One region of the Paenibacillus tundrae genome, then DNA from elsewhere that is predicted to be linked to it. Evidence: riboswitches for the same ligand, from Rfam matches in the RefSeq annotation. Region 1 holds a riboswitch; the other holds the start of a gene.
The links. A riboswitch is a leader RNA that binds a small molecule or an ion and turns the genes downstream of it on or off. The one in region 1 is predicted to bind FMN.

Region 1 (4,813 bases):
TACTTATGTTTTACACAAAACCCTTAGTGCTTCTGTTACAGATGCACTAAGGGTTTTTTACATATTTGGCTTGTCTATAAATGGGCATATCGATTCTGGTGAATCCTTCAAGCATGGGTTATTCTTGGTTCAGAGGATTTATGAAGTATAAAAATCATCCATCAAGATATGGTACTAAGAAGGGATGACGGAATTTGGATATTGTAAACCAATTAAGATTATTGAAACAAATTTATAGCGAAAACATGGTCTGGGACGAAGAACTACAGGCTTCTAGGCATGTCATGCCAGAAAGCATACCCATTCAAGACCGGGAGGCACTAGAAACGGCAGGCCGTCATCCCAATCAGTTTATTAAACCGCAACATGACGAAACGATTGCTGAGTTGAAAATGCTGGCGGAGCATTGGACGTTGGATGAGGCAGTGCAAGCTTTTGTGGCTTCCTTGTGGTCTTCACCGATGATCTGGCGCTCATTGCTAACAGGTAAGCTTATTGCGAGTAACATGCCTAATCATGAACACAGGCCATATCCTTCATCGGAAATCTGCGAAATTTGTGGATTGAGTGTAAACCAGGCAGAGGATAAGACAATACAATGGTACTGGCGTATGACAGAAGGAACACCTTTGGACGGTGATCCTTTTGGGCATGTGTTAGCGCTGAGAGAACTTATAGATGTGAAAGAGAAGGATCTTCCTGTTCCAAACGAATATGATCGCTGGACATTTCGCGCTGTGTTAACCGTACTTCGAACACTGCCTCCCAAAACCCGCTATAGTAAGGCAGCGGCTCTGCTTAAGAAAGAGGGTCTGCTTCCAACTAAAACTGAATATGTCTACCGTAACCTGCTTGAGACCCTAGCCTTAATTGGCATCCTGGATACGCCTGAACATCCGGGTTTGATCACGGCGTTCACATCCTATAGGGAGCGTGACCAGCGCCCGAACGTTCGGGTTGAAGTGCAGGCTCCACTTGCATGGTGGGATAGCTCTGTAGGTGTGAATGAAGAGAATCTGGCTAGACTATTTCATGATTTTGATCGAAGGAATGTATTGCTTGAGGAGAAACCTGCTCAAAGCCCACCTTTGGACGAAACGATGCTGGGTCAACTGGTGAAAAGAAAGATCGTCCGTAGTAAAGTTCCAAAGGCTTCTCCTGATGCTGGAACAGGATCGGTACAGCCCGGCGATGTTTATGCGGTTCGGGTTCGTGAAGGGGTATGGATCACAGTGTACTGTCATGAACTGAAGGACAATCGAGTGGTGGTGGAATATCTGGATGGTGTCTTTCCAGAGATGCCAGGGAAATCGGAGCTAATTATGACCGTTCGACCGAGACCACATGAACGCTGGCAGTGCTCCGCGCTCGCTATCGACTCCACAAGCTGGGTAAGAAGGGTAGCGAGAAATATGCCTCAGCCATCATCCATGCTGCCTGTACCTGATCGAATTCCGTTTCATCATGCCAAGGATTTGAAACATATGGCCGGTTGGTGCTTTCCTAATCTATAGATGGTGTTGTGGCCGATTCGATCGAAACTTAGACAAAACCGTTTCTCATCCGGGAAACGGTTTTTGGCATCATCTTTGCTTATTAAAAGTTAGTATGTGACAAAAAGGAACAAAAAACAATTGATTTTTTGACGTTAAAGTGCTAACATCCAATTAATAACGCAACAATCCTTCGGGGAGGGTGAGATTCCCTACCGGCGGTGATGCACATGTTCGTGAATCATTTATGTCTATGTGCAAAGTCCGTGACCTGTCTGCTGAGGCAGATGGCTGATCTGGTGCAATTCCAGAACCGACAGTATAGTCTGGATGGGAGAAGGAGAGAGTGTAGCTTCTGGCTGCATTCGCAGATGTGTTGGTGTGCAGTGAGTTTGTGACTGTACATGGAGAAAACGGGTGTTTCCCATTGCCTCCATACATAGGTTATGTCTTAGAAGCGCTTTACCTAAAATGAATTTCATTAGGGTATGTGTTTGTTTTCACTTACCTGAATCGATCAAGGTAGTGATTTTGTGCGCTTTATAACCAGTGTATCAACGCTGTCTTGCGACGACGTAGTGTCTCTTCTCCCCATCGAACGGACTGTTCGACGGGGATTTTTTATTTTTCTTAACGGAATCCTTAAACATTCGATAGCGAATTGAAAATCATTTTACAATGAAGATGCACATCATTTTCTCCACTAGGAGAAGATAATAACAAAATAGATTAGACCGTGGGGTGACGGACTTGGAAATGATTAATGATGAATTTTATATGGGACTCGCATTGGATATGGCAGAACGGGCACAAGGACAGACTGGAATTAATCCCGTTGTAGGTTGTGTTGTGGTCAAGGAAGGCCGCGTAGTCGGGCTGGGATCACATCTTAAACGTGGTACAGGTCATGCCGAAGTGCACGCGTTGAACATGGCAGGCAGCGATGCTGAGGGCAGTACGGTATATGTTACGTTGGAGCCTTGTAGTCACTATGGCAAAACACCTCCATGTAGCGAACGTCTGATTCATGAGAAAGTAAAGCGCGTAGTGGTGTGTTGTGAAGACCCTAATCCTCAAGTATCGGGCAGAGGGATTAGCATGCTTCGCCAACAAGGAATTGAGGTTGAGGTTGGCATTTTACGTGAACGTGGAAGACGCCTGAACGAAAAGTTCATTAAATACATCACCACAGGATTACCGTTTGTGACGCTCAAAACGGCCTCGACATTAGATGGCAAAATTGCTACCCGTAGTGGAGATAGTAAATGGATTTCCAATGAACCTGCTCGTGAGATCGTGCATGCCCTTCGTCATCGTCACCAGGGGATTATGGTCGGCGTTGAGACTGTCATCGCGGACAATCCTGAATTGACGACTCGATTGCAAGTGGAAGGCATTCACCCAGTTCGAATTGTAGTGGATTCCAAGCTACGCCTACCTGTAGGCTCGAAAATGGTCAAGGACGGGATTGCACCGACCTGGGTACTTACAACGGATGAAGCAAGCCCTGAAGCGGCTGAGCGCCTAGAGGCATATGGTGTAGAGGTTATCCGCTGTGGACCAGGACCACGTGTCGATCTGCTTAATGCACTCAGCAAACTGGGTGAGCGTGAGATTGGATCTATTTTGCTTGAAGGTGGAGGCACGTTGAACGGCGCAATGCTGGAAGCTAGACTCGTGGATCGTATGCTTATGTTCATTGCTCCCAAAATTGTGGGAGGGTATGATACGCCGGGAAGTTTCCGTTTCGAAGGTGTTGAGCGTATGAGCCAGGCCATTCAATTGAATCAACTGGAAATCGAGCAAGTTGGAGATAATATTAGCATTGGCGGTATCCCGGTCTGGCCAGAATAAGGGAGATCGATGAAGCGTGAGTGCTAAGAGGATGTACAAGAAGGAGGCGGTAGCATGTTTACCGGTCTAGTGGAAGAAGTCGGTCACATTCGGCGCATCGGTCGAAAGGGCGAAGCATTGGTTCTGAACATCGGAGCTTCCGCCATCATGGATGATTTGAAAATTGGTGATAGCGTGGCCGTAAATGGAGTGTGTCTAACGGCAACTACGCTGGAAGGCGGAGGTTTTACCGCTGACGTTATGCCAGAAACGTATCGACATACGAACTTGAACCACCTGCAATCAGGAAGCAAAGTAAACTTAGAGCGTGCAATGCTATCTGGTGGCCGGTTTGGTGGACATATTGTACAGGGGCATGTGGATGGCACGGGAGTGATTGGCAGTATTACTCGTGACCAAAATGCGGTTGTTTTCGAAATTAAACCGGATGATCATGATCTTTTTAAATATTTGATTCCAAAAGGATCTGTCACCTTAGACGGCATCAGCCTTACCGTTGTGAACACCACTTCCGGATCATTCACGGTTTCCATTATTCCTCATACCATTGGAGAGACTGTGCTGAATGTTAAGAAAACTGGAGATACCATCAATATTGAATGTGACATCTTGGGTAAATACGTGGATCATTTACTTCATTACGGGAACGGTCACTCCAGTACGAAAGAGACGAAGCCCAAGAGTATAAGTGAAGAGTATCTGGCCAATCACGGCTTTGCGTAAAATATAGGTTTGAATAAACTTTTTACACGAGAACGGAGAAAGACAGATAAAAGAATTGGAGGGAGACGTATGACAGAGCAATCCATTCTCGATCCAATCGAGGAAGCCATCTATGATCTGATGCGAGGAAAACCCGTGATCGTTGTGGATGATGAAGACCGGGAAAATGAAGGTGATTTCATCGCTTTGGCAGATAAAGCAACGCCTGAAGTCATTAATTTCATGATCACCGAGGGTAGAGGTCTAGTCTGCGTACCGATTACACAGCAACGTGCAGACGAACTTAATCTCAAACCGATGGTTCAACAGAACACGGACTTTCATGGAACAGCGTTCACCGTGTCAGTTGATCACAAAGATACAACAACTGGCATTTCTGCGTTTGAACGCTCCATTACGGTGAAGGGTTTAATTGATCCTGATGCCAAAAGCTCGGATTTCCGCAAGCCGGGCCATATGTTCCCGCTCATCGCCAAAGACGGCGGAGTGCTGCGTAGAGCAGGACATACTGAAGCTGCAGTAGATCTGGCAATCATGTGTGGTTCATACCCTGCAGGCGTGATCTGTGAGGTTATCAAGGAAGATGGTACGATGGCGAGATTACCTGATCTACAGGAAATCGCACGTAAGCATGATCTGAAATTGATTAGCATTCAGGACATGATTCGGTACCGTAATGAGAAGGAACAGCTAGTACAGCGCGAGGTAGCTGTGCGTATGCCTACGGATTTTGGTGAATTCCA
Region 2 (4,813 bases), 1.0 Mb from region 1:
ATGCAGCTTTGTCACTGACCGATCTACACTTCCCCAAGTCCCGAATCCTACATGCATGGAACAAATGGCATCTAGTTCCTCTGCAAGACGAATCTCCTTGACCGTTGTATCCCAATGACTGAACTCCGGCCCTCGAATAGCAAGTCCAAACGTCAGCAATTGATCACTTGATGAGAAATATTGTTGCTTCACTCTGCGTACATCGTTGGAGTATGTAAGAAAACTATCTCTATTCCAGTAATTCGTTTCACCAGGTACACCCTGAGCAAATACCGCTCGGATTCCCGCATCCTGAAGTCCATGAATCAATTCATCTGTGTGCTCTGGCGAATACGGCATACTCCAATCCAATACAGTCGTCACCCCTGCATTAAGCGCTTCCAAAGCTCCTAATAGATTAGCGATGTAGCTGTCTTGAGGACGAAGTTTGCTCCCCATGGCTCCATAATATAGATTCTGCAAATACACAGGCAGTGACCAGTTCGTGCCTGTTGTCTTAACCAACGACTCCCACACATGACGATGGGTATCTACAAGTCCCGGGAGTACAATCATATCAGATGCATCGATAATCTCGGCTTCTGCACACTCCAGATCAGGCTTAATAGCTATAATGATAGAACCCTCAATTAAGACATCGGCTCTTTTGTACTGACCAACCGAGGCATCCATTGAAACAACACAACCATTTTTCAGCAAGTAACTTTTCCCCATTAGACACATCTCCAATCATAATGTTTTGGATATGGCTTGCATGATGGTATGATTCAGTGCTGAACGACATTATTACACAACTTATTTTTATAAAGTATATATGTATTATATAGTTACATCTCTAGATTTGCAAATTTTGGAATTAAAAAAACCTTGAGTAGCAGGTAGCTATGCAAGGTTTTATGAATTCATTTATTCGCATGCCGTCTAGTTCTGAAAACATATCATCAGATGCCCTACATATCCATTTAAAAAATCCATAATTATGACTTCCATAACCGCAACATACTTCAATACATATTTATTTCATCTATGAATTCTTCTGATTATAGTTTAATGGAATTGAGTAAACTTAGACTATTCTTTCCACCAGAATATTTTTAATTTTGGGTTCTTGCCTTCACCTTCATAATAATTCACTTCACCTTGCCCTGGAATTACATCGTATTGTTCTACAACTGAAGGAAATGGTGAACCAATGAATTTCATTCCTAAAAATAACGTAACTCCGATCACAACAACCCCAATTAAAGTTGCAAAAACTCGTTTCACTTGGTCACCTCCTCATCGAGGTATCTTTCTTCCGCTCCAAATAGTTTGTCTGCAACTAGCTTCCCATCTTGATTGAAAGCCCGTATTGTCCATGTATCTTCAGTGTACTCATTCAAGACAAACAGTGCGTATAGATCCGACATCTCTTTAAGATGGTATACATCTGGGCTAGCTTTCACATCCTGAAGAGATAGCTCATACGTTTGTGAAGGCAAAAGATTCTCCATGTGATTGCCAATGGCTATATATTTGATATTGGATTCTGAGGCAGCTTTAACACCAACGACAAAATGGTCACGATTACCATAACCAGTAGTTTCAAATGGCTTATCTTGCTCATCGAAGTAATCCCACGAACCTCCGCCATAACGGTGCAAGAAACCAAACCTTTCTTCTAATAATGCTATCCCGAAGGTTCTATCTTGATTATCTTCAAAATAAACCACTTGGCCGTAACCATCGATATGCTCTGATTTCAAAATATCGGCATCACGAGGTATGGCTTTTGCTTCATCAATATGAAAACCTTGCATAGCCCCAAACCCCAATATCATAAGCAAACATATAACAGTTATAATGAAACCTTTTCGCAAAAGTATACCTCCCATTGATTGATCGCTGTCCTAATTAAATTTGTTCAATCTAGTTCATAAGCCAATTGTCATGCCACACTGTTTCACCACAATTAGAATGTTTCAGACGCTTCTACTAATATTAACATAATTATACATCCAAATATTAAATGATCCATATCATGCCGGTCAGATTGTTCTTCTTCGCAGACAGCAAGGAAGCTGGAATATCGTCTTCTGAAAAAAACACTTGAACTGCTAGCGCTTACAAGATTAAGATGAAATAATTGATGTTACAACTTGTTCAACACACTAACAATTGAATAGGATCTTCGGGGTAGGGTGCAATTCCCAACCGGCGGTGATGTTCCTCGGAACCAGCCCGCGACTCGCTGACTGATATAGCTATCAGCGACTGACTTGGTGAGACTCCAAGGCCGACGGTATAGTCCGGATGAGAGAAGATCAACACATGTCATGCCGTTTTACGGGAAGTCCTCTTCCCTGACGACATATGCATGGATGAGCCCCCGTTTATTTGGTGATTCACCAGAACGGAGGCTTTTGTCGATTTTGCCAACTGAAGATTCCGTGTTCTGACGAAGGAGTCCTGAATATGGAAAAGAATCAAACTGCCTCAACGGTCTATCGGAAAGAACGAAGTAACACTGGATTCTGGCTTGTTGTAATCGGCGCTGCGTTATGGGGCGTAGATCCGTTGTTCCGTATTATTTTGCTTCAGACGATGACCTCAACTCAAATTGTACTTATTGAGCACATCATTGTAAGTCTAGTCGCCATTCCTGTCTTATGGAAATTCCGTTCAGACCTGAAAAATCTACGTGCTAGACACTGGGTTGCTGTAATCTTCATTTCCTGGGGCGGATCAGCACTAGCAACGGTGTTATTCACTATGGCGCTAACCAATAACGATCCCAATACCGTTCTCTTGTTGCAAAAAATGCAACCCTTGTTCGCCATTGTACTCGCGAAGCTGCTTTTGAAAGAAACGTTACCACGTCGCTTCGGCGGACTTTTCTTCATTGCACTTGCAGGAACCTATCTGCTCACGTTTGGATTCACACTTCCTCTCGGAAACTGGAACACCTGGATTCATGCAGGTAGCCTGTTATCCTTGGGAGCCGCTGCTCTATGGGGCGGATCTACGGTGATGGGACGATTAATGTTAGGGCAAGCAAGATATGAGACCGTTACTTCTCTCCGGTTCGTAGTCGCTCTGCCGCTTCTCTTCTTGATGACATGGCATGAAGGAGCAGCATGGACATTCCCCTCCGGAACAGGTGAACAAGCGGCCGTCGTGCTTAATGTATTAGGTCAAGCTTTATTGCCTGGACTATTGAGCTTGCTGTTATATTATAAAGGCTTATCCTCTACAAAAGCCTCTGTCGCTACGCTAGCGGAACTTAGTTTCCCGATGGCGGGTGTTCTGGTGAACTGGATCGCTTTCCGTACGTTGATTACATGGGAACAACTCCTTGGTTTTATCCTAATATGGATTGCACTCTTTGCGATTTCCAGACAGCAGGAGCGGTCAGCAAGTGTTGCTGATGCTGCCCCTAAGCTTCGTACAGAATAATTATCTACGCAGGATGCATCCCTAACATATATATCAATTTCTCAAACGTTATATAAAGAACATAGCACTGTATATCCCACTGGATGAACAGTGCTTTTGTTTTTTCAGCAATCCGATGGTACGATGACATATGAAACACTTGATATCCATCTTAGAAAGGAATGATGCGTAATGTCTTCATTTTCATATACATCTTACGATGCTATTGGTTTAGCAGAGCTTGTACGCTCCCGAGAAGTATCTCCCATTGAACTGCTCGAAGCAGCATATGCAAGACTCGAGGAAGTGAATCCACAGCTTAATGCGGTAATTCGTACATATGAAGTACAAGCTCGTCAGGAAGCAAGCATGATTCGCCCAGGAGTGCAACCTTTTGCTGGTGTTCCCCTGCTACTCAAGGACATCTCTCAATCACTAGAGGGTCAGATCCTAACTTCAGGCTCTCGTCTTCTTCAAGATCATCGAGCGTTACGAAGTTCTAACTTTGTCTCTCGATTACGTGAAGCTGGTTTTATTATGATCGGACATACGAACACGCCAGAGTTCGGGCTGAAAAATATTACCGAGCCCCATTTACACGGCCCAACACGCAATCCATGGAATACGAATCATTCTCCTGGAGGTTCAAGCGGGGGCGCCGCTGCGGCAGTAGCATCCGGAATTGTACCTCTAGCCGGTGCCAGTGACGGAGGGGGTTCTATCCGCATCCCTGCTTCCTTCAGCGGGTTGTTTGGTCTGAAGCCAACACGTGGACGTACTCCAGTAGGACCAGGTGTTGGTCGTCAATGGCAAGGCGCTTCGATTGATTTTGCATTATCTCGAACTGTCCGGGACAGCGCTGCGCTGCTAGATACGTTGCAAGTTATTCAACCAGAAGCTGCATTTCATGCTCCCCTCTTTCCTGGCAGTTACTTGGCAGATCTGAATTATCCTCATCAACGCAAATTAAAAATTGCTTATACTACCGATTCTCCAGTAGGGACTTCTGTAAGTGAGGAAGCCATACAAGCCGTATATAAGGTCGTTCGTTGGTTGGAGGAGCAAGGTCATGAGGTTGAAGAGAAGTTAAGTCCAGTTAATGGCGTACGGTTGATGGAAAACTATTATATGATGAACAGCGGTGAAATGGCTGCGATGATCGCTTCTATGGAGCACGCTATGGGTAGAGAGCTCACGGCAGACGATATGGAGATCGAGTCATGGGTTCTCGCTGAAGCGGGCAAAAAAGTATCTGCAGCGGAGTTTGTGCATAGTTTAGCGGAATGGGATGTTGCGGCGGCACAAATGTCTAACCTGTTCACCCGTTATGACTTCTATGTTACGCCAGTTAATGCTTATCCAGCACCTCAGATTGGAGAGCTCACGCCTCATGCGGAGC

Region 2: linked by a shared signal. The riboswitch ahead of V6W81_RS14215 (DMT family transporter) and the one ahead of ribD (bifunctional diaminohydroxyphosphoribosylaminopyrimidine deaminase/5-amino-6-(5-phosphoribosylamino)uracil reductase RibD) in region 1 are both predicted to bind FMN.

What each region holds. Positions count from the first base shown of each region.
Region 1 covers NZ_CP145605.1:4,197,206-4,202,018, reverse strand. Annotated here, with positions in the region: gene V6W81_RS18815 (hypothetical protein) at 195-1,514, shown strand; FMN riboswitch at 1,679-1,839, shown strand; gene ribD (bifunctional diaminohydroxyphosphoribosylaminopyrimidine deaminase/5-amino-6-(5-phosphoribosylamino)uracil reductase RibD) at 2,244-3,347, shown strand; gene ribE (riboflavin synthase) at 3,402-4,070, shown strand; gene V6W81_RS18800 (bifunctional 3,4-dihydroxy-2-butanone-4-phosphate synthase/GTP cyclohydrolase II) at 4,140-4,813, shown strand, end outside.
Region 2 covers NZ_CP145605.1:3,169,801-3,174,613, reverse strand. Annotated here, with positions in the region: gene V6W81_RS14230 (amidohydrolase family protein) at 1-714, opposite strand, end outside; gene V6W81_RS14225 (hypothetical protein) at 1,072-1,266, opposite strand; gene V6W81_RS14220 (hypothetical protein) at 1,263-1,859, opposite strand; FMN riboswitch at 2,163-2,308, shown strand; gene V6W81_RS14215 (DMT family transporter) at 2,455-3,435, shown strand; gene V6W81_RS14210 (amidase) at 3,607-4,813, shown strand, end outside.